Regions from separate parts of the Streptosporangium sp. NPDC049248 genome, predicted to be linked through region 3. Evidence: riboswitches for the same ligand, from Rfam matches in the RefSeq annotation. Region 3 holds a riboswitch; each other region holds the start of a gene.
What was found. Region 3 has a riboswitch for cyclic di-AMP ahead of AB0K21_RS36605 (CHAP domain-containing protein). Riboswitches for the same ligand answer to the same signal wherever they lie in the genome.
Positions count from the first base shown of each region.

Region 1: linked by a shared signal. The riboswitch ahead of AB0K21_RS33205 (hypothetical protein) and the one ahead of AB0K21_RS36605 (CHAP domain-containing protein) in region 3 are both predicted to bind cyclic di-AMP.
Region 2: linked by a shared signal. The riboswitch ahead of AB0K21_RS06685 (C40 family peptidase) and the one ahead of AB0K21_RS36605 (CHAP domain-containing protein) in region 3 are both predicted to bind cyclic di-AMP.

Region 1 is NZ_JBFAQY010000024.1:123,257-125,501, reverse strand. Features, by position in the region: gene galT (galactose-1-phosphate uridylyltransferase) at 1-1,075, shown strand, start outside; cyclic di-AMP (ydaO/yuaA leader) riboswitch at 1,148-1,284, shown strand; gene AB0K21_RS33205 (hypothetical protein) at 1,339-2,245, shown strand, end outside.
Region 2 is NZ_JBFAQY010000003.1:10,066-12,310, reverse strand. Features, by position in the region: gene AB0K21_RS06690 (3-isopropylmalate dehydrogenase) at 1-683, opposite strand, end outside; cyclic di-AMP (ydaO/yuaA leader) riboswitch at 825-1,055, shown strand; gene AB0K21_RS06685 (C40 family peptidase) at 1,070-1,639, shown strand; gene serA (phosphoglycerate dehydrogenase) at 2,109-2,245, opposite strand, start outside.
Region 3 is NZ_JBFAQY010000030.1:92,872-95,116, reverse strand. Features, by position in the region: gene AB0K21_RS36605 (CHAP domain-containing protein) at 355-1,068, opposite strand; cyclic di-AMP (ydaO/yuaA leader) riboswitch at 1,086-1,224, opposite strand; gene AB0K21_RS36600 (hypothetical protein) at 1,895-2,245, shown strand, end outside.

The DNA of each region.
Region 1 (2,245 bases), on a different contig from region 3:
GCGTACGATCACCCACCTGGCCGACGGCCGGGAGCTGTTCTACTTCGACCACCGCGACGACGCCGACCGCGGGGCGGTCGACAGGCGCGACCTGCCGCCCCGCCCCACCGCCTCCGAGCTGCGCTACGACCCGCTGACCGAGGAGTGGATCGCGGTGGCCGGACACCGCCAGGGCCGCACCTTCCTGCCTCCGGCCAGCGAGTGCCCGCTCTGCCCCTCCACCTCCGGCAACCTCACCGAGATCCCCTCCGCCGCCTACGACGTGGCGGTCTTCGAGAACAGGTTCCCCTCGTTCTCCACCCGTCTGGGGGACTATCAGCAGGTCGGCGGGTTGAGTGAGGTCCGCCCCGGGATCGGCCGCTGTGAGGTGGTCTGCTTCACCGCCGAGCACGACTCCTCGTTCGCGATGCTCCCCCCCGAGCAGGTGGAGCTGGTCATGGAGGCCTGGATCGACCGTACGGCGGAGTTGTCGGCGATGCCGGGCGTGGAGCAGGTGTTCTGTTTCGAGAACCGGGGAGCCGAGATCGGCATCACCCTGCTCCACCCGCACGGCCAGATCTACGCGTACCCCTACGTGACCCCGCGCACCAGGCTGACCCTCGGGGCGGCCGGGCGCCACCGGGAGCGGACCGGCGGCAACCTGTTCGCCGACGTGCTCGCCGCGGAGCGGGAGGCCGGGACCCGGGTGGTGGCCTCGAACGAGCACTGGACGGCGTTCGTCCCGGCCGCGGCCCGCTGGCCGGTGGAGGTTCACCTCTACCCCCACCGGCAGGTCCCCGATCTGGTCGGGCTGGAGCCCGCGGAGCGCGCGGCGTTCGGACCGCTCTACACCGACGTGCTCCGCCGCCTCGACGGACTGTTCGGCGTGCCGATGCCCTACATCGCGGCCTGGCACCAGGCGCCGGTCAACACCGGTCGCGACCTGTCGTACGCGCACATGGAGCTGTTCAGCATCCGCCGCGCGCCGAACAAGCTGAAATATCTCGCCGGCTCCGAGTCGGCCATGGGCGCCTTCGTGAACGACGTGCTACCCGAGGAGGCAGCACACCTTCTGCGCTCTGTTGTCACGAACTGATCACCAATTGGTCTCGTCTTGAAGTCGCGTGACCCTGTGTTTACCACTACTATCCTTCCCACATCGGCTGCAACAGCCGATATGCCTAATCCCAGGCGCATCGCCCGGGAGCCGGGGAACCACCGCACCTGGGGTGAAACCACTTCGGTGGAAGGGCGTTCTCCAGCCCGAACCCGTCAGCTAACCCGGTAGGCGGAAGGAGAGGAGAGTTCGTGGCGGCCCCGTCCCCCACGTTCCGTCGGCATGCGGCTCTGGCCCTTTGTTTGAGCCTGATCGCCACGTTCACCCTCGGCGCCCCCACCGCGGGAAGCGCGGAGCCCAAGCCGACCGAGGCCAAGCTCCGCGCCGAGCTGGCCAAACTCGGCAAGAAGGTCGACTCGCTGATCGAAGCCTACGCGGCCAAGCGCGAGTCCCTCAAGAAGGCGCAGAAGGCCGAGGCCGTCGCCAAGCAGAACCTGGCCAGGGCCGAGGACCTCTACGCCAGGGCGGAAAAACAGGTCGACTCCATAGTCCAGCTCCGTTACCAGAGCAGCACCGGCGGCCTGCCCGCGCTGCTGTTCGCCGACGACATGGGGGGAGCCGCGGTGATGGAGCAGCTCACCGCCCAGCAGAGCGCCCACCTGCAGGGTTTCGCCGAGAGCCTCGAACGCAGGAAGAGGGCGACCGAGACGGCCGCCAAGCTCACCGACGACATCGGTAAGGAGGCCAGAGAGATGCAGACCCAACGCGACGAGGTCGAAGACGTGATCAAGGACATCAAGAACAAGCTCGACCAGCTCGCCCCCGTCGGCTCCGGCCGCCGCGCCGATGGCAGCTGGGCCCCGCAACTCCCCACCGGCGCCGACAACATCACCGATCGGACCCGGATCATGCGTGAGGCCGTCAAGAGACGCTTCGACCTCCCGTACTCGGTCGGTTGCTACCGGTCCGCGAACGACGGCGGCGAGCACCCCCTCGGCCGCGCCTGCGACTTCATGATGAGCACCGGCGGCACGATGCCCTCGGCCGCCAATCTCCGGCTCGGCGACGAGATCGCCGCCTGGGCCATCAAGAACAAGGCCAAGCTCGGGGTGAAGTACGTGATCTGGCGCCAGCGCATCAACCACGGCTCCGGCTGGAGAACCATGTCCAACCGCGGCGGCATCACCGCCAACCACTACGACCACCCGC
Region 2 (2,245 bases), on a different contig from region 3:
TGGCTGACGAAGAACATCGAGGCCGCGTCGACGTGGCAGTAGTCGGTCTGGACCTCGGGGTACTCCACGCTGATCCGGTCGAACGTGCGGGCCCAGAGGTCACCGGCGTAGGTGAGCACGTTGGTCTTGTGGACCAGCGTCAGCTTCTTGCGGGGGCGGGCCACCGCCTTCTCGAAGGCGTAGCGCACCACGCGCTCGACACCGTAGGCGGTGTTCAGCGACTCCTGGGTGGCGATCTCGTGCGGCGTGCCGCGGCGCATGACCCCTCCGGCACCGGCGTAGGGGCCCTCGGTGCCCTCCCGGACGACGATCATGTCGATGTCCTCGGGGCGGGCCTTGCCCAGCGGCGTCTCGACGCCGGGGAAGAGCTTGACCGGGCGGAGGTTCACATAGTGGTCGAGCTGGAAGCGGAGCTTGAGCAGCAGGTCGCGCTCCAGGATGCCCGGGGGCACGCTGGGGTCGCCGACCGCGCCGAGCAGGATCGCGTCGTATCCGCGTAGCTCGTCGAGCAGCGGGTCGGGCAGGGTCTCACCGGTCTCGTGGTAGCGCTTGGCCCCGAGGTCGTACGTGGTGGTCTCCACCTTGGTGCCGACCGCTTCGAGGACCTTCAGGCCCTCGGTGACGACCTCGACTCCGATCCCGTCCCCGGGGATGACCGCCAGGCGAATGTTACGCGAATCCATGCAGGCACCTTACCTGTCCGTCTCGGTGATCGAACACCGATCTCACCCTTCGGACGTGTCCGCACGTCCGCCCGTGTGATCACTTTGTCCTTTTTTGCTCCCTATTGACCGTTTCGTGAGGTTTCGTTATCGTCCTCCCCATTCACATTGATGCCTAATCCGTACGGACCATCCCCCTACCGGCCCGTACGGAGCCGGGGAACCACTTTTTTCGGGATCCACCGGGCCCCCGGGAACCTCGCTCCGCCCCGGAGCGCGTTCCCGGCTGCCATCACGGGATTCCTTGGGGCGAATCGGTGCGCTTTCGCGCCGTAGGGCGGCCTCCACGCCCGAGCCCGACAGCTCACCCGGCCGGCCTTATGGAAGGAATCATCCTGTCCGGCAAGATGTACTCTCGCGTCCTGTCCCTCCTCGTCTCAGGCGCCGCGGTGTTCGCGGCCTCGGCCATGGCGCCGACGGCGGCACTGGCCGCCTCCCCTCTCCCCTCCCCCGAGGCTCCCACGCTCGGCACCGTCAGGTTGAAGGCGGCACTGAAGAGCGCGGCCCCCAAGCCCGCCTGGCAGACGGCCGTCAAGTGGGCCATGTCCAAGCGCGGCACGCCCTACGTCTGGGGTGGCACCGGCAACGGCGGCTTCGACTGCTCGGGCCTGATGCTCCGCGCCTACGGCGCCGCCGGGATCAAGCTGCCCCGCGTCACCAACGACCAGTACGCCGCCTTCTCCAAGAAGATCGCCTGGAAGGACCTCAAGGCCGGTGACCTGGCCTTCTTCAGCGGTCTCGGCCATGTCGGCATGATCACCAGGCCCGGCTACATGGTCCACGCCCCGCGGAGCGGCGACGTGGTCAAGGAGGAGAAGCTCAGCGCCTGGCGCCGGTCCTCCTTCGTCGGCGCGGTGCGCCCCGATCCGCAGGGGGTCAGGTTGACCGAGCAGATCAAACTAGCGACCGACGGATGAGACACGCCGGCTGATCGGCCGAGGGAACCCCGTCGGCGCCGGGAACCGGTTCAGCGGATGGGAGAACCACCGTTGTCCCGGCGGTCCAGGGCGGTCTGGAGCGCCTCGGCGGCCTCGTCCTTGACCTCTTCGGCGTGGTTCCAGGGATACATGTCGTACATGGCGAATCTCGTCTCGGTCGGATGCGAGCAGGGCGATGGTCGAGACTCCGATCAGGGCTCCGACCAGGCCTGATGTCACGGGTCCGGATCACGGACCGGTGATCTGGGCGTGGCACCGGAGAGTCGCCGGCCCACCCCTGTCAGACCCCGTCGCGGCAGGTTGGGACCTGGCGCATTTCATCTCAGGCTACCTGGCGGCCGGAACGCCGTCTCGCCCGGCGTACACACTTCTCACATATCGAGACGAAAGGTGGCCGTCGCCCCGCGGTGCGGGGCGACGGCCACCTCGGTGAATCCTTTGCCTGCCGCTAGTCGGCCAGGTCGACCGAGCGGCCGCTGTCGGCGCCGATCTCCGCGCCGATCTGGTCGATCACGTCGGCCGGGATGGCGGTGTCGACGGTGAGTGCGATGAGGGCCTTGCCGCCCTTGACGTCCCGGGCCACCT
Region 3 (2,245 bases):
GCGCTCCCACGAAGAGTGGACGATGGGCAACCGGGACGTCAATATGCCGAAACTCAACCGTTACATCTGACTGGTTTGCGGGGGACTAAGAGCTTGAAAAGGTGATATACCTCGCATGAGGGCATTTGGGAGCGCTCCCATCCCACGGACATACAGTCGGGGCATTAGTGCCCGGGTCAGGCGGCAGGGCGCCGGGGGCGGAACGCCGTCAGGGGCGCCGCTCGGTCGAGCGGCGCCCCTGACGGCGTTCGAGCCGTCCGGTGGTCGCCGGACGGCGCGCACCGCCTGGATCGGGCGGGTCCAGGCGGTGCGGAGTGGCCGCGTCACCGGGGGACGGCGCGGGCGAGGGGTGGATCAGTCGGCGTAGACCGGGTAGCCGTAACCCACGACCTGCGAGGTGGGCCGGACGCGCTGCTCGACGTTGCCGTTGCCGGTGTTACCCTCGATCGTGGTGATCGTGCCGTCTCCGTTGTCCTTCTTCACGAAGCCGACGTGGTCGATGCCGTCGAGGTCCTTGCCACCGGCCCAGTCGAAGTAGACGACGGCGCCGGGGGTGGGGGTGGTGCCCCAGTGCTGGTTGTTCTTGAACCACTTGGCGTGGGTGACGGTGTAGGCGTCCCAGCCCATCGTGGGCCGGATGCCGGCCATCTCGCCGACCCAGGAGACGAACATCGCGCACCAGGGGGCGTTGGCGTAGCCCTGGATGCTGCCGCCGTCACGGGCGACGGTCTCCTTGGCGCGCGGGGAGGACATGTACCACGAGTGGAACTTGGTCCCGCCGCCCTGGGAGTTCTCGCGGACGCCGATCTGCTTGGCGGCGAGGTCCAGGACCTGTGCGGCGGAGACCTTGGGCAGCCTCTCGGCCGCGATCTCGAGCGGGGTGCTCGCGGGCCTGTTCTGCGAGACCTCGGAGACCTTCGCGTCGGCGGGCGGCGTGTTCAGGGCGGGACGGCTGTCGGCCAGGGCGGCGGAGCCCACGGAGCCGGTCGCCAGGACGACGCAGGCGCCCAGGAGGGCGCTCGCCACGCGGGGGGCGCTGAGGGTGGGGGTGAGGCGGTGCTTGGTCATACCGGGGTCGACTCCTTGCTTCGCTTCCATACCGCCTACCGGGTTAGCTGACGGGTTCGGGCTGGGAAGTGCCCTACGGCGCGAGAACGCGCTGATTCACCCCAGGAACGTGGTTCCCCGGTTCCGCAGACTTCGCGGATTCGGCGGCCGTGCTCACCGCGGGCGGAGGGGCTCCGCCCAGGTGGAACACGGTCGGGCAATGTGACGGCAATGCTTAGACCTATACAGACCCAGACATTTGCCACGAACAGGACGAACGTACGTCACTCGGACAGACGATTACAAGTAGGACACATTGCCCTGACTTGGTAGTACGTCCAGATCGAGGGGGTAGGACGGGGGGTCGCTTGGCCCGGGGAGGGGGTGGGGTGCGCCCGTCCTCCGGCCGGCCGCCGCGGCCGGGGTCGCGATCTCGCCGCGGGCGGAATCCCCTGTTCCCTCGGCGATCCGGGCGAGTGGTACCCGCTGATGGATCGCCTGACCTGGGATGATATGTCGTGATCCGAGAGGCTCGCCGGCGAGAGCGTTCGACTCCAATTACTTAGAACAAACATTCGATGGTAAAAAGTATGGAGCGAGTGCGTCCCTCTACCCCAAAAGCCCGAACGAGGCTCGGCGACCGCCGGTGGGAGGGCGAGCCCTCGGCTCCCAGCCGGATCGGGAGCCGGCCGTGTCCTCGACGGGCTTCCGATGACGAACTCCCGATCCGGTGATACGCCGGCGCCTTGATGTCCTGAGGTTCGGAAAGGCCGCGCGAGCACGCGTGGGCGGCTGTTCACCCGTGGTTCCCCGGCGCTTAAGGCCACCGGGTTAGCTTGGGTCAGTCGTGAACGGGTCATCACCCGGCGTGGAGGACGGTCGAGACCACGCGCGGGATCAGGGTTCGGCCATCGCCTGGGTGGAATCCCCGCTGCAGATGCTCTGCGCCGTGGAGGCCCACCACGCGGGGCTGCTCGGTGCCCGCAGCCACCTCGTGCCCAGGGCGAGCCTCCGCCCGCTGGCCGCCACCGGGCGCGAGCTCGGGCGTCTCACCCTGCCGCCGGGCCTGGAGCTCACCGCCGCGCGGCCGGACATGCCCAGGCCGCGCCGGGGCGTGACCTGGGTGGTGGGCGACGCATTCTCCGGCAAGGTCCAGTTCCGCTGGCTCACCGGGCGTCCCGGTCGCATCGTGATCGTC